DNA from 3 places in the Shewanella sp. FJAT-51649 genome. Region 1 is predicted to be linked to each of the others. Evidence: predicted binding sites of a transcription regulator. Region 1 holds the regulator's gene; each other region holds the start of a gene.
What was found. The regulator sigma-54, encoded in region 1, starts transcription at its own class of promoters, with help from an activator protein. The targets are predictions, from matches to a motif close to GTTGGCACGNNNNTNGNNT.
Positions count from the first base shown of each region.

Region 2: flhA (flagellar biosynthesis protein FlhA) is a predicted target of sigma-54. The motif match lies at 6,080-6,098, and genes of this name have one in related genera.
Region 3: K0H59_RS14360 (DUF1328 domain-containing protein) is a predicted target of sigma-54. The motif match lies at 4,520-4,538, and genes of this name have one in related genera.

Region 1 covers NZ_CP080411.1:772,874-780,684, forward strand. The annotation lists gene rapZ (RNase adapter RapZ) at 1-384, opposite strand, end outside; gene ptsN (PTS IIA-like nitrogen regulatory protein PtsN) at 381-824, opposite strand; gene hpf (ribosome hibernation promoting factor) at 827-1,114, opposite strand; gene K0H59_RS03395 (RNA polymerase factor sigma-54) at 1,143-2,618, opposite strand; gene lptB (LPS export ABC transporter ATP-binding protein) at 2,724-3,455, opposite strand; gene lptA (lipopolysaccharide transport periplasmic protein LptA) at 3,452-4,003, opposite strand; gene lptC (LPS export ABC transporter periplasmic protein LptC) at 3,990-4,550, opposite strand; gene kdsC (3-deoxy-manno-octulosonate-8-phosphatase KdsC) at 4,547-5,098, opposite strand; gene K0H59_RS03420 (KpsF/GutQ family sugar-phosphate isomerase) at 5,098-6,075, opposite strand; gene mlaF (phospholipid ABC transporter ATP-binding protein MlaF) at 6,638-7,456, shown strand; gene mlaE (lipid asymmetry maintenance ABC transporter permease subunit MlaE) at 7,453-7,811, shown strand, end outside.
Region 2 covers NZ_CP080411.1:1,535,656-1,543,466, reverse strand. The annotation lists gene K0H59_RS07030 (protein phosphatase CheZ) at 1-519, opposite strand, end outside; gene cheY (chemotaxis response regulator CheY) at 533-916, opposite strand; gene K0H59_RS07020 (RNA polymerase sigma factor FliA) at 964-1,677, opposite strand; gene K0H59_RS07015 (MinD/ParA family protein) at 1,670-2,551, opposite strand; gene flhF (flagellar biosynthesis protein FlhF) at 2,556-3,932, opposite strand; gene flhA (flagellar biosynthesis protein FlhA) at 3,944-6,043, opposite strand; gene flhB (flagellar biosynthesis protein FlhB) at 6,151-7,281, opposite strand; gene fliR (flagellar biosynthetic protein FliR) at 7,299-7,811, opposite strand, start outside.
Region 3 covers NZ_CP080411.1:3,239,180-3,246,990, reverse strand. The annotation lists gene K0H59_RS14380 (hypothetical protein) at 1-358, opposite strand, end outside; gene K0H59_RS14375 (sigma-54-dependent Fis family transcriptional regulator) at 613-2,025, shown strand; gene K0H59_RS14370 (diacylglycerol kinase family protein) at 2,111-3,808, opposite strand; gene K0H59_RS14365 (hypothetical protein) at 3,963-4,157, opposite strand; gene K0H59_RS14360 (DUF1328 domain-containing protein) at 4,180-4,356, opposite strand; gene pfaD (eicosapentaenoate synthase subunit PfaD) at 5,000-6,646, opposite strand; gene K0H59_RS14350 (beta-ketoacyl synthase N-terminal-like domain-containing protein) at 6,775-7,811, opposite strand, start outside.

The DNA.
Region 1 (7,811 bases):
TTGCGACAGTGGCTCGAGCAATTTGCCTTCAAGCTTAATGGCTTCCTGCAGTGATACTCGGCTCTTAGATAAGGGATGTAAGCGCCGAGTCTCGCTGTAGCGCTTTAGCAGTACTTTATCGCTGGAATTTAAGAAGAAGCTGGTAAGTTCAGTGCCCTCTGGCAGGCTGGCGAGCTGTTTGACGAGTACCTTGTCTTGCTCCGGCAGGTTACGCACGTCAACGCTGATGGCGACGAGATCGTTACTGCCCTTGAGCTGTTCGAGTAAGCTGCCAATCAGCGGCAAAGGAAGATTATCGACACAATAGTAGCCGAGATCTTCAAGCACTCTTAGTGCGACCGATTTGCCTGAGCCTGAGCGCCCTGACACTATGACCAGTTTCATCCAGTGATTACCTGATAGAGTTCCGTTTCATCATGCGTCTTGCGCAATTGCTTCAATATTTGTTTGTCGCTGAGCTTTTCAGCCATGCAGGACAAAGTGCTTAAGTGCTGTTGACATTGGTCAGCAGGCACCAGCAGCGCAAATAAAATGTCGACAGGTTGTTTATCGATAGCATCAAAGGCTATCGGCTCCTCACATTTCACCAATATGGCTATGGGTTGTGTTATATCGGTTAATCGACCATGTGGAATGGCGATGCCGTTACCTATACCTGTGCTCCCCATCTTTTCGCGCGCCACTAGGCTTTCGAAGATCTCTTGAGATGAGAGGGTGGGGTACTGGGCAGCGGCTAAGTCGCTGATAAGTTCCAGTACCTTTTTCTTACTGCCCGGAGTGGCGCAGGTCGTGCATTCCGGCCGCAGTATGGTACGAAGTTCCATTGCTAGTGTTTTGTTAACTTCTCTTTGTGTTTAATAACCTGACGATCAAGCTTGTCGATCAGGACGTCTATGGCAGCATACATATCTGCATGCTCTGAAGTCGCGAAGACTTCACCACCGGTGAGGTTGATTCTCGCTTCGGCAATTTGTTGCATTTTCTCAACATTGAGCACAACGTGCACATTATTGATCTGTTCGAAATGACGTTCAAGTTTTGAAAACTTTTCCTCAACATAAGCCCGTAACGATTCAGTAATCTCGATATGGTGTCCACTCAGGTTTATTTGCATATAAACGTCCTCCGATTTCCACTTTAGGCTATAAACTTTTACGCTGATTGGAAGGGGGAATAAGCATCGCCTCTCGGTACTTCGCAATGGTTCTGCGCGCAACGTTAATTCCCTGTTCTGCCAGAAGTTGCGCCATCTTGCTATCGCTTAATGGTTTTTTCTGGTTTTCCGCTGCAACCAGTTTCTTAATGAAGGCTCTGATTGCCGTGGATGAGCACTCACCGCCATCATCAGTCCCGACGTGGCTTGAGAAGAAATATTTTAGTTCAAAAAGTCCCTTTGGGGTATGCATGTATTTTTGTGTGGTTACCCGTGAAATGGTGGACTCATGCATCTCTACCGCCTCGGCGATATCGTTTAGGACCATAGGTTTCATGGCTTCTTCACCGTATTCGAAGAAACCCTGTTGATATTGCACTATGCAGTTTGCCACCTTGAGCAGTGTTTCGTTACGGCTTTCAAGGCTTTTAATAAACCACTTGGCTTCTTGCAGATGCCCGCGGATAAATTGGCTATCGGCTTGGCTTTTAGTGCTGCGCGCCATGGCTGCATATTGCTGATTAACATTGATTTTTGGCATACAGTCTGGGTTTAACTCGACCACCCAGCGACCATTTTTCTTCGACACCGACACATCGGGGATGACATATTCTTCATCAACAGGGGTGATGAGTAAGCCGGGGCGAGGGTTTAAGGTTTGGATGAGGGCAATGCTCTCGCGCAGGTCATCTTCCTTAAGCTTGGTTTTACGCATCAACAACCTAAAGTCGCGGGCAGCGATCAGATCTAAATGATCTTTGATCAGCATGCGGGCGTTTTCGAGGTGTGGGGTATCCGGCGCAAAGTGGGAGAGTTGGATAAGCAGACATTCGCTTAAATCCCTTGCTGCGACACCGACGGGATCGAAGTGTTGAATGCGCTTGAGTACGGCTTCGACTTCATCCAGTTCTATCTCTGGATTGCCCATAGCTTCGAGGATATCTTCAGTACTTTGAGTGAGATAACCCTGATCGTCGATGGCATCAATAATCGCGGTGGCGATGGCTAAATCGGTTTCAGAGAAGGGCGTGAGGTTTTTTTGCCATTCTAAATGTTCGTACAGGCCTTCACTAGTTTCCCCTTGGAAGGGCATGTCATCTTCACGGCTCGCGCCTGAACCTGAGTTTGGCGATGCGGTAAAGACTTCATCCCAAGTGGTGTCCATGGGCAGTTCTTCGGGTAGGGATTCTTTGGTCAGCGACTCGGCAATGTCCACGGTGGAATTGTCTTGTTCCTGTGGCTGGGCCGTCGTTTCGCTAAAGTCGGTATCGGCGATATCTTGCTTACGTTCGGTAGGCGCATCGAATTGCTCCTCTTCCAGCTCGAGAAGAGGATTAGAGTCTAAGGCTTGCTGGATCTCTTGCTGCAGTTCCAATGACGACAATTGCAACAGACGAATGGCCTGTTGAAGTTGTGGCGTCATGGTTAACTGTTGACCCAGTTTGAGCTGGAGTGACGCTTTCATGTTACCGCTGATCCCTACGTTATTATTTTGAATTTAGGCCGCTTGTTATCATATTGATGGCGCTGATAAGCCAAAATTCAAGGCTAATTGGCTCTGTTTAAGTAACTATAGCCTGAATTGTTCACCTAAGTACACAGCCCTAACTTGCTGATTGTCTAAGATCTCTGCGGGAGTTCCTTCGGCAATCAGGTTTCCGTGACTGACAATGTAGGCATGTTCACAGACGTCCAATGTTTCGCGCACATTGTGGTCTGTGATCAGTACCCCAAGGCCTCGGCTCTTGAGTTGTTCGATGATTTTCTTGATATCGATAACCGAAATCGGGTCGACACCGGCGAAGGGTTCATCGAGCAGAATAAACTTAGGATTGGCCGCTAAGGCGCGGGCAATTTCGACGCGGCGACGTTCACCGCCCGATAACGACATGCCTTGGCTATCGCGAATATGGGTGATATGGAACTCTTCGAGTAGATGTTCCAGCTCTTCTTCGCGTTGGTCGCGATTGAGCTCTTTACGGGTTTGCAGTACCGCCATGATATTGTCGTGCACTGTCAGCTTGCGAAAGATACTGGCTTCCTGTGGCAGGTAACCAATGCCTTTGCGAGCGCGCAGGTGCATGGGATCGGCAGTTAAATCATCATCGTCGATAAATATATGGCCTTTATCACTTTTGACTAAGCCCACGACCATGTAAAAGGTGGTGGTTTTACCCGCGCCGTTTGGGCCGAGTAGGCCGACGACTTGACCCGTTTTGACCGTCAGGCTGACATCTTTCACAACCTGACGACTCTTATAACTCTTAGCGAGATTCTGTGCTTTTAAAGTGATTTGGGTCATTTAGAATCCTGTTTTTTCACAGGTTTGTCCGCAGGCTGATTCTTGAGTTCTTCCTGATAGTTGTCAGGTTGAATAATGGTAATCACGCGATCATCGCCGCTACCCGTGCTCTCAGCGATCAGTTTTTGCTGAATAATATCGTAACGGATGAGGTTACCCGTAACTTGGCTACCCGCTTGGTCTAGGGTCGCAGAGCCCGTCAAGGTCAGGGTGCGGGTCGCCATTTCGTAGCGAATTTCTTTGGCGCTCGCCGAAGCTGGGCGTCCATCGTCGAGAATTTGGCTGTAGGTCGCAGGGTTGCCCGTTGCCACTAAAATCTTGCTGTTTTCCCCTTCGGCAGAAAATGCACGTAGTTGATCTGCATGGATTTTAATCGAGCCTTGGGTGACTTCAACCGGACCGAAGAAAATGATCTGGTTGTTTTTAATGTCCGCAGTTTGGCTGACGGCTTTAATTTTCACTTCTTGCTGTAAGTCACCGACCTTGGCGAAGGCGCTTATGCTGGTGATTAGCATTAGGCCGGCAAGTAATATGTTATTTTGCTTCATAGGTTCCTACTACCTGACTGGTCAATTGCACTTCCTGCGCGTTAAGGTCGGCATAAAGGCCTTGCCCTTGAATATTAAAATCTTTCCCTGTGACGTAAATGATGCGGTCAGAGGTCATTATCATAGTGTTGAGATCGAGTTCTAAAAAACTGGTGGACAATGTCTGTATGGGTTCACCAGGGCTGATGGCATCGATAATAACATTATTTTCTAATACAACCTTGCCGGTATCTTTGTTGAGTCGACCTTGGTCGGCTCGGATCTGCCATTTTGCTTTACCTTGGTCGGGATAGACAAGATAGACGGGCTGAGTAAAGTCGGTTTGGTTTTTCAGCTCATAGTGTTCCATGTGCTTTGCCGTGACGCGACTGTTAACTTGCCCTTGCTCATTAAACTCAATGCTGCGCAGATCTTCGATAATGTAATCGGGCCTGTCGCTGACGTTCAAGCTGTCATCCGTATCGCCACCGCGTTTTTGCTGCACTTGCCAATATAGCACCAGCGCAGTACCAAAAAAGGCGATAATGGCGAGGGTCACACGACTCATATGCTCATCCCATGGGCGGAAGTGAACTTATTTTGGCTCAATAAGAGCAGATCCGTAAGTTCCCTGAGTGCGCCATGTCCACCATTTAAGTGAGTCACAAAATGGGCGTGTTGACGGACATAGGGATGGCCATCGGCGACACAGACAGCCAAGCCGACCACATTCATCACCGGCAGGTCGACAATATCATCACCGATATAGGCGACTTCTTCTGGGGTGACATTGTAGAGCGACAGCAGCTCTTCATAGGGAACGAATTTATTATCTACGCCCTGATAAATATGCGTCACACCCAGCGCCGTCATGCGGTTTTCGACAATTTTAGACTGACGGCCAGTGATCACCGCCAGATTAAAACCACTGGTTAGTAACGAGCGCACACCATAACCATCGCGGGTGTGGAAGGCTTTGAGCTCTTCACCCGAGTTACTCAAATAAATGCGGCCGTCGGAAAACACCCCGTCCACATCGCAGATCAGCAGTTTAATTTTTTGCGCCCTTTGCCAAACATCGTCGCTGATGGGGCCGTAAAAACCTTGCTGTGGCATTAAATCACTCCCGCTTTAACCATATCGAGCATATTGAGGGCACCGACAGGATGATGTTCTTTATCTATCACTATCAGGCCGTTGATATTTTTGGAATCCATCACTTGCAGCGCCTGCGCCGCTAAAACGTTTTCAGTAATTGTGACACAGTTTCGCGTCATCACATCGGCGATAGGCGTAGTGCGTAGGTTGACTTGGGCATCGATAACGCGACGCAGGTCGCCGTCGGTAAAGATACCCACGAGTTTGTTTTGTTCATCGATAACCGCAGTCATGCCCAAGCCTTTCTTGGAGATCTCATACAGGGCATCGGTAATGCAGATATCGTGTTTAACCAAAGGTAAATCATCACCGCTGTGCATCACATTGCTGACTTTAAGCAGCAGCTTACGACCTAAGGCGCCGCCCGGATGGGACATGGCGAAATCTTCCCGGGTAAAGCCTTTAGCTTGCAGCAGCGCAATGGCGATGGCATCGCCCATGACTAAGGTTGCCGTGGTGCTTGAAGTTGGCGCCAGCCCAAGCGGACAGGCTTCCTCTGGCACCTCAATACATAAATGAATTTTAGAGAGACGCGCCATGGTGGATTCTGGCTTGCCTGTCATGGCAATCACGGGAATGGCTTTACGTTGAATGACCGGCATCAGCGCGAGGATTTCGCTCGACTCGCCCGAGTTTGAAATCGCAAGAATTACATCATTGTCCGAAAGCACGCCTAGGTCACCATGGCTGGCTTCGCCGGGGTGGACAAAAAACGCTGGGGTGCCTGTGCTGGCGAGGGTGGCCGAGATTTTATTGCCAATGTGGCCTGATTTCCCCATCCCCATCACTATCACTTTGCCGGTGCAGTTGAGAATTAACTCGCAGGCTTGGGCAAATTCAACGGAATCGACATATTGATAAAGATTGTCGAGGGCCGATTTTTCAATATCGATGACTTTACAGCCCCACTGGCGCAATTGTGATTGGTCTACCATGTCTATCTCTCTTCTTGCATTGTCTTTGTCGCCCCGTTCTGGGATTGGAATAGCACAATTTGGTACGCGATAAAGATGATAAAATTAACGGCTTCTTACTCGGAGTAGCGTTTTATTGTTCTGCCCTTGCCTATAGGGTTGGCGGCAATGGGGCAGGATAACCCGTTTAGCGATTGAATGCCTTGAGCAAAATCATCGTCTTGGTTGTTTTAGCGCAGCCACTTTTATGGCTATGGCCGCCATGATAACCAGTTTGACATTCAATATGGCTTTTGAGTTAAGTTGTCTTGCCTAGTTCAGTGTGATTTCGCTTATCTTATTAGCCTTAACTAAACAAACTTGCTGATTTATCAACAAGGGCGAAAACATTAAGTAACACTTTAGCTTCACAGAGCGAAAACTTAGGGCGCATTCTCGCTGGAAATGAGGCAAATTGAAAGTATCGCAGGACGATAGTGTCGATTCTGTTGTAGGTTAAAGCGCAATTACGTACAATTTGCGGCTCTTCGATTGGTCTGGGCAGGAAGCGTAGGCCACCTCTTTTCAAATATCGGAATCAAGCATGACTCAAGAACAAACGCCGTTGGTTGAGATCCGTCATTTGGGCTTCAGCCGTGGCCAGCGTGTCATATATGAAGATATTAGTCTGTCTATCCCTCGGGGCAAAGTCACCGCCATTATGGGCCCCAGTGGTATAGGTAAAACCACTTTGCTTAAGCTTATCGGCGGCCAATTAACGCCCGATAGCGGCCAAGTGTTGTTCGATGGTCAGGATGTGCATGCCGCGAGTCGTAGCCAATTGTTCGAACTGCGTAAGCGCATGAGCATGTTGTTTCAAAGTGGCGCCTTATTCACCGATATCAACGTCTTCGATAACGTCGCCTTTGCGCTGCGTGAGCACTCGGGCTTACCCGAAGAGATTATTCGCTCAATCGTATTAATGAAGCTCGAAGCCGTTGGCCTGCGTGGCGCCGCGCAGATGATGCCAAGTGAATTATCCGGTGGGATGCAGCGCCGTGCCGCCCTTGCTCGGGCGATCGCCCTTGAGCCTGAAATGGTGATGTACGATGAGCCTTTTGCCGGTCAAGACCCGATTTCCATGGGCGTGCTGGTGAAGCTTATCCGCGAACTCTCCGATGCGTTGAATCTGACCTCGATTGTGGTGTCCCACGATGTGGATGAAGTGCTCGGAATTGCAGATTATGTGTATGTGGTGGCCGATAAAAGAGTGATCGCCCATGGCACGCCTGAAGAGTTAAAGCATGCGGATAATCCGCAGCTCAAACAGTTTATTCAAGGCGCGCCCGACGGCCCTGTGCCTTTCCACTATCCGGCGAAGGATTATCAGCAAGAATTAATGGCTAAAGGAGCTGGCAAGTGAAGTTATTCGACAGTATTGCCGACCTCGGCCGCAGCGCTATCGATTTAGTGCTCGGTTTTGGCCGTGCGGGCCTGATGCTCTGGGGCGCGATTTTTCGCTGGCCTCGGGTGCGTAAAGGTTTTCCATTATTAGTGCGCCAAATCTATGTGGTCGGCGTACAATCTATGGTCATTATTGTGGTCTCGGGCCTGTTTATCGGCATGGTGTTGGCGCTGCAGGGCTACAACATCTTAGTCGGTTTCGGTACTGAGGAGAGCTTAGGCCCCATGGTGGCCTTAAGCTTACTGCGTGAACTCGGTCCTGTGGTCACAGCATTATTATTTGCTGGCCGCGCAGGTTCGGCGCTGACCGCCGA
Region 2 (7,811 bases), 760 kb from region 1:
AGTCAGGTCCTGAAAATCCTGCGCCATCAAAATCTGGTTAAGCAATTCGCGTAAGCGATTGGAATCCAATTCGCTACGTGACATCAAATGCTGCACATTGTGGCAAAGCGCTTTAAAATCGCTCAAGGCGATTTCACGACGCATTAATTTGTCCCAAGATGGCATCACCTGCTGGATATTCGCGGTTAATGCATTGGCTAATGGCAAGCACTCCTCCACCGCATCCATGGTTTTATTCGCTGCCTGCTCAGTCATGTCAATGACATAACTTAACCTTTCCTTAGCGTCGGGGATTTCTGTATTAGCTAGTTCAACCAGACGATTATCGACTTGGAAATCCATCAATGCGCTGTGAAGCTGTCTGGTTAGTTTACCAACTTCATCAAAGAGCTCCCGTTGGAGTGGAGCCGCGAGTTCCCTAAATAAATCATCTGCTTGAGTTTGATCATTCGCGCTTAATAGTTCAACTAAACGCTGAGCCTTCTCGAGCGTAATGAGCCCTGATGTTTGTGACTTCATAGCTCATCCTTGCTTAAGCGAGTCGTTCGAATATTTTATCTAACTTCTCTTTAAGTGTTGCTGCGGTAAAAGGTTTAACCACATAACCATTCACGCCAGCTTGTGCGGCAGCGATGATTTGTTCACGTTTTGCTTCTGCGGTAACCATTAATACGGGTAAATGCTTTAGAGAATCATCAGCGCGGATGGCCTTCAGCAAGTCAATCCCTTGCATACCAGGCATGTTCCAATCTGTAACGACAAAATCAAAGTCGCCCTTTTGCAGCATGGGCAGCGCGGTTGAGCCGTCGTCTGCTTCTTGGGTATTGTTAAAGCCCAAGTCTCGCAACAAGTTCTTGATGATACGTCTCATTGTCGAAAAGTCATCAACGATGAGAATCTTCATATTCTTGTCCAAGGTTTCCTCCGGTGAGCCGACATTCTGTGCTCAATCAATAATTATACTTATGTCCAATGCTTGAGTTTGCCTTTGAGTCGCAACATTGCCTGACTTAATATCTGGCTAACTCGCGATTCGCTTACCTCAAGAATGGCGCCAATTTCTTTTAAATTCAATGCTTCATCGTAGTATAACGATAGCACTAGCGCATCTCTTTCGGGCAATAATTTTATCGCCTCGACGAGTGCTGAATGAAACTGGGTTTCTGCTAATGCTTCAAATGTTCCATCGCTCACATTATCGCTCGGAGTGAGTATATCCTGCGATACGCCTAAGTCCTCTATCCCTATGATTTTACCAACAGAAACATCGTTAAGAATATGATGGTACTCATCGAGCGTCATATCAAGTTTTTCTGCAATTTCTGTGTCGCGCGCATCACGACCCAGCACTTGCTCTAACTCATCAATGGCTTGAGCAACTCGACGATTATTACGATGAACAGAACGGGGAACCCAGTCGCCACGACGGATCTCATCCAACATGGCGCCACGGATCCGTATGCCGGCGAAGGTTTCAAACTTTGCACCTTTGCCACCATCAAACTTGGATGATGCTTCTAATAGTCCCATCATCCCCGCTTGAAGCAAGTCATCGAGCTGCACTGAGGCAGGTAATCTGGCGAGCAAGTGATGTGCAATTCTTTTAACCAACGGTGCATACTGTTCAACGATTGACGTTTTACTGTCTAAACAAGTATACGCTGCGGCTTTATTCACTCGTTTTTTCCTCTTGAAAATCTGGTCGCTGAACTAAGCGCTCAACGAAAAATTCCAAATGCCCACCAGGTTGCTGTGGTACCGGCCAGCTCATGATCTTATTCGCTAGGCCATGGTACGCGATAGCCGCTGGAGACTTAGGATAAGCCTCAACCACTAACTTTTGTTTACGCACTGATTTGCGAAGGTTTTCATCAAACGGAATGGTCGCAACCAGTTCAAGTGCCACGTCCAAGAATCGGTCGGTCACTTTACTGAGTTTAGCAAACAATTCCATACCTTCGCGTAAACTGCGCACCATATTCGCAACAATTTTAAAGCGGAAAACGCCGTGTTCACGGCTGAGAATTTTGATTAACGCATAGGCGTCAGTGATTGAGGTTGGCTCGTCGCAGACAACGACTAGCACATCCTGCGACGCACGGGAGAAACTGAGCACCATATCTGAAATCCCCGCGGCGGTATCCACGATGAGGATATCAAACTGGGTACGCATCTCACTGAATGCACGAATTAAACCCGCATGTTGTGCAGGACTCAATTCGACCATGCCTTGGGTACCAGAGGTCGCAGGGACAATGCCAATGCCTTTAGGACCGCGGACAATAATATCATCCAGCTCAGCATCGCCAGAGAGCACATGGGAAAGGTTACGCTCGGCACGGATCCCTAACATGACATCGACGTTTGCTAAGCCAAGGTCGGCATCAAGCACTAAGACACGCTTGCCCTTTTCGGCTAATGCTACTGCGGTATTGATGGACACGCTGGTTTTACCCACGCCACCTTTACCACCCGTAACCGCGATTACTTTCACTTTTTCGTTATAGGGTTGATTCATCATACGTAAACCACTTGCTTGATCCAGGGTCATAACTCTACTCAAATGCACAGGTCATATTATCTGACCACGCTGTGTCTGGTAACGATTGTTGTTCAGTGTTTTCTAAGGCCGCTAACGCCTGCTCTGCGAGCAATAAAGTATCGGCGACTTTCATATCTTCGGGCACTCGCTGCCCATCCGTAACATAACTTAATGGCAACCCACTTTGGATCAACACACTTAATGCGCCCGCTAACGACACGGATTCATCGAGTTTGGTGAGTACAACACCAGATAAGGGAATGCGTTTAAAGTGATTTACAGCATCTTGTAGCACGCGGCGCTGTCCTGTGGCAGACAGTACCAGATAACTGCGGATAGGTATTCTGCTATTTGCAGTTAAATTATCAAGTTGCTGGTAAAGCCGCATATCTCGTTGGCCCATCCCCGCAGTATCTATCAATACTAGCTTGCGATTTCTGAACTGATACAGAATTTGCTCTAGCTCAGCAAGATCATGGGCTTGCTTAACGGGACAGCCCATAATTTTGCCATAGGTGGCCAATTGCTCATAGGCGCCAATACGATAATGATCTGTAGTAATCAAAGCGACTTGGTCTGCGCCATGATGGGCGGCGAAGCGAGCCGCTAATTTGGCTAAGGAAGTGGTCTTCCCCACACCCGTTGGGCCAACCAATGCCACAACACCACCTTGCTTAACGATATCATCACCTTGATTATCAAGCATATTGGCTAGACTTTGTGGCAAGGCACGAACTAATTCTGCCGGAGTATAGTGTTGGCTAAGCGCCGCTAACTTGTTCGCGACCGAAGGAGAAAACTCAGCCTCCAGCAACTTTGACTCCAGCATAGCACCCACAGGGTCGATGCGTTTTTTGTGTTCAGTCATCAACGCAGACACTTGATGAGTGAGCAAATTGCGTAAAGATGCTAGCTCATCACGCATGGCTTCGAGATCCGCATTTTGCTTCTGTGATACCTGAGGCTTCTTATCGAAGGCATTGCCCATATCACGGCGCTCAGCTTTGGGCGCCGCGGGTGCCTGTAGTGCTTGTGCCCACGCAGGCAATTCCGCGTCTTGCTGTTGATGGGTGAGTTGTTGGTTTAAACGGCTTTGTTGCTTCTCGAGCAAAGCTTGGAGAGAGTCCGCTGGCGCCGAGGGTTTTAGCTTAGTTTCAGCACGAATCGGCGCTTTAGCACCGAGTGACACTAAATCATCACTCACATCCATAAAAGTCGGTGCAGCTGCAGGTGCCTTCGCTTTGGGCTCGTCGTAGTCAACGGCGGCCACAATCTCAATGCCGCCATTCACTTTTTTATTCGACATAATCACGGCATCGGAGCCGAGCGTGTCCTTCACTTGGGCCAGTGCAGCACGCATGTCTTTGGCAAAAAAACGTTTAATCTTCACTTATGCGTCCTCTACTGGCCGACGGCAGACACTATGCGTATTTGCTTTTCATCGGGGATTTCTTGGTAAGAAATCACTCTGAGATTAGGAATAGTATATTTAACAAAGCGAGACAGTGTCGCACGTAACATACCTGACGTTAGCAAAATAGCGGGCTGACCAACCATTTCTTGCTTTTGAGCGGCATCCGCTAAAGATTGCTGCATACGCTCTGCAAGACCGGGTTCGATATTCGGACCATCGCCACCGGTTGCTTGCATTGATTGATGCAACATCTGTTCCAACTCTGGCGCCAAAGTTATGACAGGTATTTCAAGTTCGGGACCCGAGATCTCTTGAACTATCATGCGCTTCAATGCGATACGCACCGCCGCCGTTAACACTTCAGTATCGTTACTCTTAGTGCCGTATTCTAACAAAGTTTGCACTATGGTACGCAAGTCTCTGACAGAAACTCCTTCATTTAATAGGTTTTGCATCACTTTTACGACATTTCCGAGCGGCATCACATCAGGAATAAAGCCATCCACCAGCTTAGGCGAATGCTTGGCAAGCATATCCATCAGTTGTTGCACTTCTTCGTAGCCTAAGAGTTTCGCCGCGTTATTCGTCAATATTTGGCTGATATGGGTTGCCACCACTGTCGCAGCATCCACCACGGTATAACCTAAGGTTTGTGCATGTTCACGCAGCTCTGGGGCAATCCACACGGCTTCGAGACCAAAGGCTGGGTCGCGGGTTTCGATACCATCGAGCTTACCGTAAACTTGGCCTGGGTTGATGGCAAGTTCGCAGTCATGGCGAATATCCGCCTCTCCGACTACCACGCCCATTAACGAAATACGATAGGCATTGGGTGATAAATCGAGGTTGTCGCGAATATGCACCGCAGGCACCAAGAAGCCCAGTTCTTGCGAAAGTTTTTTACGTACCCCTTTGATCCGGCTCAGTAACTCTCCACCTTGGCCCTTATCGACCAACGGGATCAAACGGTATCCCACTTCCAGACCGATAGTGTCAACATGGTGCACATCGTCCCAGCTAAGTTCTTTAGGTTCTCTTTCGGCTCTTTCCGTTGGGCCCGTTTTGACTTGCTCAAGGGCTTTGGCACGTTTGGCTTCATTACGTTTGAAGATAAAGTAAGCGGCACCAGCGGTGATCACGGCAAAGCTTAAAAACGCCATATGTGGCATGCCAGGCACAATACCCATCACAAAGAGTACGCCGGCCGCAATACTGAGCGACTTGTGACTGTCAAACATCTGACTGATCAGCATCTGCCCCATATCGCCAGATTCATTTTGACGGGTTACCATCAACGCAGCGGCGATTGACAGTAATAAACCAGGGATTTGCGCGACGAGACCGTCACCGATGGTTAACAGGGTATAAATTTCAACGGCTTGGGAGAATGTCAAACCATGCTGCACAATCCCGATAATAAACCCACCGAGAATGTTGATAACCAAGATCATAATACCGGCAATTGCATCGCCCTTCACAAACTTAGACGCACCGTCCATTGCGCCATAGAAGTCGGCTTCGCGGGTCACCTCGGCGCGTCTGGTTCTGGCTTGATCCTGATTAATAATACCTGCGTTTAAGTCGGCATCGATGGCCATTTGCTTACCGGGCATCGCATCTAAGGTAAAGCGAGCACTCACCTCGGCAATACGGCCAGCACCTTTAGTCACAACAGCAAAGTTAATAATAATCAAGATGATAAATACAACTAGACCCACTGCATAGTTACCGCCAATCACCACGGAGCCGAAGGCCTCAATCACCTTACCGGCGGCGTCACCACCATTGTGACCTTCGAGTAGCACTACACGGGTCGATGCCACGTTAAGCGCGAGTCGCAGCAATGTCGCAACTAATAAAACAGTTGGAAAAGCAGCAAAGTCTAAGGGTCTGTCGGTATAAATCGCGACAAGAAGAACAATCAAAGCCAAGGCAATGTTAAAGGAGAATAAAACGTCGAGTAGAAACGGCGGGATAGGCAATACAATCATAGCCAATGCCGCAAGCACTAGCATTGGCGTACCTATGCCCTTGAAAGAGCTCAGTTTCAACTGTTTTACTTGGCCTAGGGAAGCTTTAACATCCATTCACAGATACCTAAACTTTGACGTATAACAGCCTGAAAGCAAAAAGCGCGCCAACCGCTAGCGCTTCTTGTTGTGGTTTTATCTCTGTGAACTATCTCTTCACTTAACTAGTGTTTTAGATCGTCAGGAATGGGTTGATTAACAGGAATTGGGATAGGTTTACGACCACGACCTTTTTGGTACTGGCGTAACTGGAACACGTAAGCAAGTACCTGCGCCACCGCAGTAAATAGGCCCTCAGGGATCTGCTGCTCAAGCTTAGTGGTATGATAAATGGCCCGCGCCAGCGGTGGCGCCGAAACAATCGCAATGTTATGTGCCCTTGCCACTTCGCGGATTTTAAACGCGACTTCGTCCACCCCTTTAGCAATAACAAAAGGCGCTGCAGAGCGCTTTACATCGTATTTAATGGCCACGGCATAATGCTCAGGGTTTACCACAATCACATCCGCATTGGGGACTTCGGCCATCATGCGCCGCTGCGCTAACTCACGCTGCATTTGCCGTACTCGCCCTTTGACCTCAGGTTTACCCTCGGTATCTTTATACTCGTCTTTGACTTCCTGCTTAGTCATTTTCAGCTGTTTATTGTGGTTCCAGATCTGAAACGGCACATCGATGACCACTATGACCAAGACGGAGGAGCAAAGCAGAATAAACATCCATACCAATAAATCCAGCGCATGATGGACGTTACCGGGGAGATGATCGGCAGATAGGAGCAGAATATCGTTGAAATAATGACTGAGTAGCAAATAAGCCGCGATAGCCACCACGGAGAACTTAGCAATCCCTTTGGTTAATTCAACCAAGGCCTGCACACCAAACATCCGCTTAAAGCCTGCAATCGGGCTCATCTTACTGGCTTTAGGCATCATGGCTTGGGTGGAGAAATTCATCCCTCCAAGGGATACGTTACCGATAAATGCCACCACCACAATCAGTAACATAATCTTGAGTAACGGCCAGCCAATCTCGCTCCCCACGACGCCCCATACATTAAACATCTGGTTCGTATCGAAAATCGCGGCGCGTTCCATGGTAAATACACGCTCGAATACATTGGATAAGGCTTTCGCAATTCCAGGTCCGAGCATATATAAGCCAGTCGCCGCCGAGAGTAACACGGTCGCAGTACCTAACTCTTTTGAACGGGCTACCTGCCCTTTTTCTCGCGCCTGTTCGAGGCGCCTCCCGGTGGGTTCCTCGCTGCGTTCGCCGCTACTTTCTTCAGCCATTACGCGTTCCTATCCGGTTAGAATATGCCATTGGCTTGGCACTGAAGCCCTAAAATATCACACAGCAAAAGCTGTGCCGACGCCCAGACTTCTTCGAAATGGGCCATTACGGGAGTCAAGGTCAACCATAAAATCAGCAGTCCACCAATCATAGTGATGGGGAAACCTATCGAGAAAATGTTCAGCTGCGGCGCGGCGCGGGTCATGACCCCAAAGGATAAGTTAACGAGTAGTAAGGCAATAATCGCCGAGAGCGACATAGTCAGTGCCGCGCCAAACATATAGGAGCCCCATTCCGCTAGCGAGCGATAACTTGTTAAGGTTAATCCTTGATTCGAAATCGGTAAGGTCTCAAAACTGGCGACGAGCATGCGGATCATCAACAGGTGTCCATCGACGGCGAGAAAAATCAACGTCGCGAGTAACAAAAAGAAGTTACCTATCACTGGTGTTTGTTGACCAGATCCAGGGTCGACCATAGAGGCAAAACCTAAACTGGTTTGCATACCAATGATCTGGCCCGTTAACAC
Region 3 (7,811 bases), 2.4 Mb from region 1:
GGCTAAGGCGCTGACGCTCAAGCTCACAGAGCACGACGAGGGCATCGGCAAGTTGTTGTTTGATAAGTAAAGCATCGACATCGGCATAGGGCCGAGTCTGCGATGGCGGCACTGAGTGCGGGCCTAGGTGCGGGCCCATTTGTTGCAATGTTTGGGCGAGCAGTTGCCTAAATCGTGCCTGCATTCCTTGGTACGTCTTGATTTGGGCGATAAAAATGCGTTTTAGGCTGTAGTCATCGACTGAAGTATTGGCCCGAGTATAAAAATCCACGCCGGTTTGCGTCAGCTCGATTAACTCATTAACCAGCTTAATATCGGCGCTCAGCTCGGTCTGATGTTGCGCAACATTAGACGTCATAACGACCTCCTGTGGTAGTTTGGGCTGCTCCGCCGACACGGATTGCCCAAGTTTTTTATGGAAATATCAACTTCATTCAGCTTCTATGCATATTTCGTTCACTTTTTAATGATAAGTTAATGACTTGATTTAACTGATGATATTTATCCATTGTCGCCAGTGGGCTGCTTATTATCGGCAACTCTTACCGTTGAGATTGTTAAAATTTCACGGCTGGCATACAGTGGTGCTTCATTCACAGGGAGTGGCACAAGATGATCCGACCAACGCTTTTCTATCATCTACAGGACTTCGAAACTGAGCAGGCATTAGTGCAGCTCGAGGGCGCGCAGACCTACAACAAGCTACGCAGTACCGATGATTTATCTTGGATTAGTCAGCTGGAGGCCAATCGTATCGATGTGGCGATCATTGAGCTGCCCCTTCTAAGTCGTGAAGATTACTTAGCCTTACTCGAGTCCAGCGCCATTGCGGATGTGGAGTTTATTTTCCTCTCCGACGGCCTGCCGAATCCTCACCTCGATAAACTCTTGTCCAAATACGCGGGCTACCATTTCCGTAAGCCCATCGATATGTCATTGCTGTGCGAAACCTTAGCGGATTTTGCCCAGCATCTGGTTGCCAACACTTCGACGCGCATTCGCCCCTTTGCCAGCGAATTAGACCAATATGGTCTGCTGGTGGGCTCCTCGTTACCTATGCACCGCTTGTATCGCACTATCCGCCGCGTGTCGGCCGCCGAGAGCAATGTGTTGATTATCGGTGAGAGTGGCGCGGGTAAAGAACTGGTCGCCAATACCATTCACTTAGCCAGCCCACGGGTGAATAAGCCCTATATTGCGATTAACTGCGGCGCCTTGAGCCCAGAATTGGTCGATAGTGAACTCTTCGGTCATGTAAAAGGCTCTTTCACTGGCGCGAATCGTGATCATCAAGGGGTATTTGAGCAGGCCGAAGGCGGCACCTTATTCCTCGATGAAGTCACCGAGATGCCGCTCGAGCATCAAGTTAAGCTATTAAGGGTGCTCGAAAATAATGAATATCGCCCCGTCGGTAGCCCTAAGGTGCTCAAGGCGAATGTGCGTATTGTGGCGGCGACAAACCGCGATCCTCTAGTGGCGATTGAGCAAGGGCAGCTGCGGGAAGATTTGTACTTTCGTTTAGCGCATTTTCCCATTCAAGTGCCGCCATTGCGGGAACGCGGGGAAGATATAGTGGGTCTTGCAAAGCATTTTCTGGCCTATCGCAATGCGGCGGAAAAACAGAGCAAAGTGTTCTCGAACACAAGTTTAGAGGCGATTGCAGCCCACACTTGGCCGGGGAATGTGCGCGAGTTAAAGCATGCTATCGAGCGCGCTTATATTCTGGCGGACCATGAGATTACTCCTGAGCATTTACAGCTTACGCCCAGTTTGGAAAAAGAGGCGTCTGCGGAGGAAAATGTGGTGATCCCCCAAGGTATGCGCCTTGAGGATCTGGAAAAAATCGCCATTTACCAAGCGCTTGAAACGAGTCAGGGCAATAAAACCGACACCGCCGAGCAGCTTGGGATCAGCGTTAAAACCCTCTATAACAAGCTCAGTAAATATGAGCAGGAGTCAGACGTTCAAACCGCTGATGCAGATTCCGTTAGCGAAGATCCCGTTAGCAATAGTGTCGCCAAGTAGCCATCTACCTTTAAATGCCTAAAATAAGCTAATGCATTGATTCCGCATTTGATTCAGCTTTGATTCAGAGTTGATTCTAAAAGTGTTAGCTTATTTGGGACTCTGACTGCGGTTCATCATTTTGCGCTTGATAGGGCACAAACACCTTCAAAGAGGCGGGCAGGATATCGATATTGAGTTCCTCCGGCTCACAAATTTCGCCATCAATCACATACTTGCATGGGGGCTGACTGCTGATCTTCACCTTTTTTGCGTGGGCGTGTTTTACTTTGCCAGTGTTGCTCGAGGGCGCAGAGTCGCTATTGGCGGCCTCTTTAATCCAGCCGGTAAAAGCCAGTTCAGCCAGGCTGATAAGCTGTTCATTCGGCTCATTATTTGAATCCAACCAAGTGATATCCAACAAGCCGTCAGTCATATTGGGTTCGCCCTTACCTTGGGCGAGTAAGCTGGTAAAAGGCGCGGCATTGGCAACCACTAGGCTGTGGGTTTGCACTGTCATTGGGGCTTGGTCATCTAAAGTCAGCTGCAACTCGAGGTTGGTGTCGGTGTTCACCGCGCGCCACAAACCATCGAGATAGGCGAGTTGGCCGAGGGCATTTTTACGCTCGCGGCTTGCCGACTCAATCATTTGTTGCTCAAACCCAATGCCGACCAGCAGTAACACCAGTCGCTCATTGCAACGCGCTGTGTCTATGGTCTGTGTCTGGCCTTGGATAATATTATCAAGGGCTTGGGAGACAGCATTGAGCTTACTGCTTAAACCAAAGAGGGCGTGTGACAGGGCATTGGTGGTGCCTAGAGGGATAATGCCTAAGGTGATATCGGTGTCGATAATCTCCGCTGCGACCTCTGTGACTGTGCCATCGCCACCGCAAGCGATAATGATATCGGCGCCCTGAAGCCGTGCTTTTTTCGCTTGGGTTTGGGCGCTAATCTCTGGCGTGGTGAGCGCTAACTGCACCTCAAAATAGTGTTTCAGTTCAGTGCAAATTTGTTCGCCATGGCTTTGCCATTTACCCGCGCCAGAGACGGGATTGGCGATAATCCAGGCGCGTTTATGCAGTTTGATTTCCCCTTTAGTGTACATCTGCTCCAGCGCTTTAAGTTGCCAGCGATTTAACCCTGCGGTTTTACGAATGCTTTTAATCTGTTGCAGCACCTCGGCGAAGCTGAGTTCGGGGCGGCGGCATACAAGATAAGCGGCCAGCACCATTACGGAACGCCCGCGGCCGAGCGCACAGTGGATTAATACCCGCTTTTGGGCACGTACTTGGCGATGTAACCAGTTAATCGCCTGATTTAATTGGGCGCTAGTCGGTACACTGTGGTCAAGAATAGGGATATTCAGATAGTCGATATGCTCTTCATACAGGGACACATCGAGGCCGTCGAATTCGGCGGTGACATCTAAAATAGCGGTAATGCCATAACGATTCAGTTTAGGTAAATCGGCAGCGCTTAAGCGGCTACCCAAGTACAGATATTTATCAATGGCTTGCATTGAGGGCACGCTATCGCGGCGCCGTGCCCAGAGATTATAGAGTCGGCACCCTAATAAAAATGGAATAAAGCCCCAGCGAATATACCAAGGGATGGATCCATCCTGACGTTTTCTAAAAATACTGGCGAGATTAAACCAATAGGCCGAGCCGACAAGGGCGAGGGATAGGCTGCTCCATGCCCAAATAAAGGTGAGGATGGGAGAGTGTCCTGCTACGGCGAAATAGCCAAATAACAGCGCTCCGAACAGGTAGAAATACTTAATGTGGATCCTACTCAGCATTGGCATCTCCTCCATCAATAAACGGCGAGCCTCAGGGAAACCCACTTTATCGTGACCAATGACTGTCGCGATAAAGTGGTTCGGTGGTACTCAATTGAACTGTGGTTCCCCTGATAGGCTCGTTTGCGGGACTCTCTACTCGCCGTCATCCGTCCTAGCAGCGGGTATCTTTCGCTTTAACGCCTTCTTTCAGTTCTTCACAGGCATCTTCAATCGCATTGCCTGTATCTGTGATGGCTTCATCGATTTTTTCGCCTGCGTCCTCGGCGTGATTGTCGCTACAGGCTGACAGCCCAAAGGTTAATAATAAGGCTAAAAATGCAGTGGTAATCATGGTGATAGGTTTCATATCGATTCTCCTTTTATCCAATTTAAGCGCGTGGTGCCTTGCCCTTAAGGGCGTTGACCAGCAGGGAAATCACAAGTAATACAATAAATAGGAAGAAAATAATCTTTGCGATCCCCGCTGCGGCGCCAGCGATCCCCGTAAATCCAAACAGTCCGGCGATAATGGCCACAACCAGAAACATTAAGGTCCAACCTAACATAGCCACCTCCTTTGTCTTATTTCGGTTTTTCTGTCTTCTTTCACTCTGTACTATTATGTCGAGCGAGCTAGTTGAGTTCGTTGTTGAGAGCTAGTTGAGTAAGCTAGGTTACGTCTTACATCCCGTTATCACTCAATCCCGCAATAAACTCACAAAGGAGATATTGCGAGCTTAATGCCAACTTTGAAATTGTTGATTAATTTACTGATTATTAATGTTATTTTTAAATTCTGTATTGGCGAGAGTATTGGCTGATATAAGCGAGATAGGCAATTTTTACCTGCGATTCGGTAAGAGTTGCAGTGGGGAAATCGAGGGGGAATCTCGTCCATCAAAGTTCGTTTCTGTAATCCATTTTAAAATCAGGCCGTATGTATTTGATAGTTTGCAGGCGAGCATTGTCACGGCAGTGGACATCGGAAAAAGGGATTTTTCCGTTGAGCCCCCAAGGATGGGTTTACGGCGTGCCACTGAAGTGACAATGCAGAGCGGAAACGGAACTCCAATCGGCTTTTGGCATTATGTATTCGATTGATTGCACCATGCCGAGCGGAAGTTGACCCATAAATGAATCAAAAATTGAAGTCAAAAAAAGCGGGTTAAGTTTTCACTTAACCCGCTCAATAAAGTTTACCAAAGCGAATTAGCAGCGTTGCAGTGGTTTCCAGCGTTGCAAGCTGACCGGAATACTTACCCCTTGGGATAACAACAGGTTAATCCGTGCTTGGTAGGCTGCGCCTTGCATTAAATGTTTAGCTAAATCGACCGCATTGCGCTCGCGGTAATCATCTAAATAACTGCCTTTAGCCCAGGCATTAAAGGCGCCGAGGGCTGGGCCTGCCCAAATCTGATAATCCATTTCGCGGCCAACTTCACCCGTGTTTGACCAGCGGCTCGAAAGACCTAAATACCAACGGAAAATCAGTGCCATTTTGCGTTTAGGATTGTCCAGTGCGCGCTCAATTTGCTTAGGATCGCGCTCATTAAAGTGCGCCACAGTGCCTGCCCAAATCTCATCTAACGAGGCGCGAAACACTTGCTCTTCCAGCTTTTGTCTTTCCTCTGTCGGGATCGCCTCAATCGAGTCATAGCGGGTGTAAATCTCATAGAGTTTATTGGCACGCATCGGGAATAGGGTACCGCGCTTAACCACTTGTAACTTAACGCCCATTTCGAACATATCGGCGGCGGGCGCCATAGTCACATCGGCCATTTCGGTGGTGGCGAGTAACTTACGGGTATGTTCGCTGGCTCCCGCCTCAACACAGGCTTGGTTGATTGAGCCGGTGACAATATAGGCCGCGCCCATATTGAAGGTCGCCAGCGCCGCATCTGGCGTGCCGATACCCCCACCTGCGCCCACACGGATCGGCGTCTTGTACTGGTACTTGGCTTGAATGGTATCTTTGAGCGCCAAAATGGTCGGCAATAACGTGACCAGAGGACGATTGTCGGTGTGACCGCCTGAGTCGGCTTCGGCGGTAATGTCATCGGCCATAGGGACAGATTGCGCCATTAGCATTTGGTCTTCGCTGATAAGCCCTTCGTTCACTAATTGCTGCAGCATCTTAGTGGGGGCTGGCTCCATAAACTTGGTTGCCACCTCGGTACGGCTGATTTTAGCAATCACTTTATTGCCAATCACAATCTCGCCGTTGGCGTCGCGACTCAGGCCTGCGGCGCGGTAATAGACGATTTGCGGCGTTAAGCCCAAGAAAGCCGAGGCCTCAACCGTACGCACTTGATGCTTGAGGAAGAGTTCGACACTGCCACGCTCAAGCGCTGGCTCGCTCGGGCTGTGGATCAAGTTAAAGGCGTAGGGGCCATTGGGCAATGCCGTTTGAATGCGTTTAATCGCGGCTTCAACGCGAGATGGAATTAACCCTGCCGCGCCAAAGGAGCACAAAATGCCCGCCTGACCTAAGGCGATAACTAACTCTTCCGAGGCAATGCCGTTGGCCATGGCGCCCGCGTAATAGGCGTATTTCACCCCATGCACGCGGCGAAAATTACTGTCGCCCAAGCTTTGGGTGCCAAGGGCGGGGGCGAAGGCACTCACAGGATGCAAACCATTGCTTTTGTGTAAGCTATTGCTGGGTTCTACAAGACCCACCACCTCGGCGCTTTGGGCTATGCCTAGGCCTTTCTCGGCATGATTGACTAAGTAACAGGCTTGATTGAGATCTTTAAGTTTTTTGCCAAGGGAATCGATATCGAAACTGATGGCGGCTTCATCAACCTGCCATGGCCAAGGACTGAGCTTATTATTATCGAGTGTGGTATTCGTCATTTGGGCTGTTCACTTTTAGGTGTTTGGGGCCTGAATTTGTTTGCCGCAGTGGGGTTATTCCCTTGCACTGCGGCTGTTGTGTACTGTTTAAGCTAACTGTTGTTAATGCCGCAAGTTAGGCGCTAGCGCTATGCCTCTTCGATGCAGATTGCGATATCGGTTACCTCATAAATGCGCAGGCCATCCTTACTCAGGTTGGCATCGCCCTTGATGATGCGTTTACCGTCTTTATCTTCAATGCTGGTGATATGCACATCCAGCGACATCTGTTTGTTTAATGGATTAATTTGACCGCGATACTTCCATTTAATTTCTGACAGAATTTGGCCAAATTTCGGATTATTGAAACCTGCACCTAGGTCTTGGTTTATGGCATAGGTTTGCAGTAATTCGATAATCGCCTCGACACCTAGGGAGCCTGGCATTACAGGATCCTGATGGAAATGGAACTGGAAGAACCAATCGCTCGGGTCAATAGTGCGCTCGGCGTACAAGTATCCCAGACCCTTCTTACCGCCAGTTTTGACAATCTCGGCCTTATCGATAAAGTTCAGCTGACCACCCGCGAGGCGGTAGTGTGGCTTGCCCTGAGGCGCCACAAAACTGCGGCCATTTTTATCTAACAGATTGATTTGGCTGTCGGCTTTAATACCGCGCTCAATATGCCAGGCTTGGGTAATTTTACCATTGTCGATACCCAACTGGTTTTTAAGCGCATTGGCCTTAAAGTAACCGAAAACCGCATTACCACGGTAGAAAGGCTCGCCATCGCAGCTCAGTTCGAAACTAAAGTTTTGAATGATATTGCTGCCAGCAATCACGGTGGATAGCAGGCGCGAATCGTTGACTATGGTCTTACCGCGTAAATCCACTTCGCGCAGTAACTTGCCACTGCCGTCGAGGTTGCGGAAGAATAATTCCTGCCCCGGGAAGCCTAAGGTCGTGCCCATATAACCCGAGATAAAGCCATTGGGCTGCAATGAGATTTCCATCAGCACAGAGTAAGGCATCACACTTGGGTGGCTGTTTTTAGCGTAATACCACGCGTTGCAGGGCACTTCATACTCGGCAATACAGGAGGATGGCTTTTTCAGCTCGCCACGTTTGCCCTCAATGGCCACCACTCGGGTGGTGAGTTGCAGATCGCCGCAGGGCGTGCGCGGCG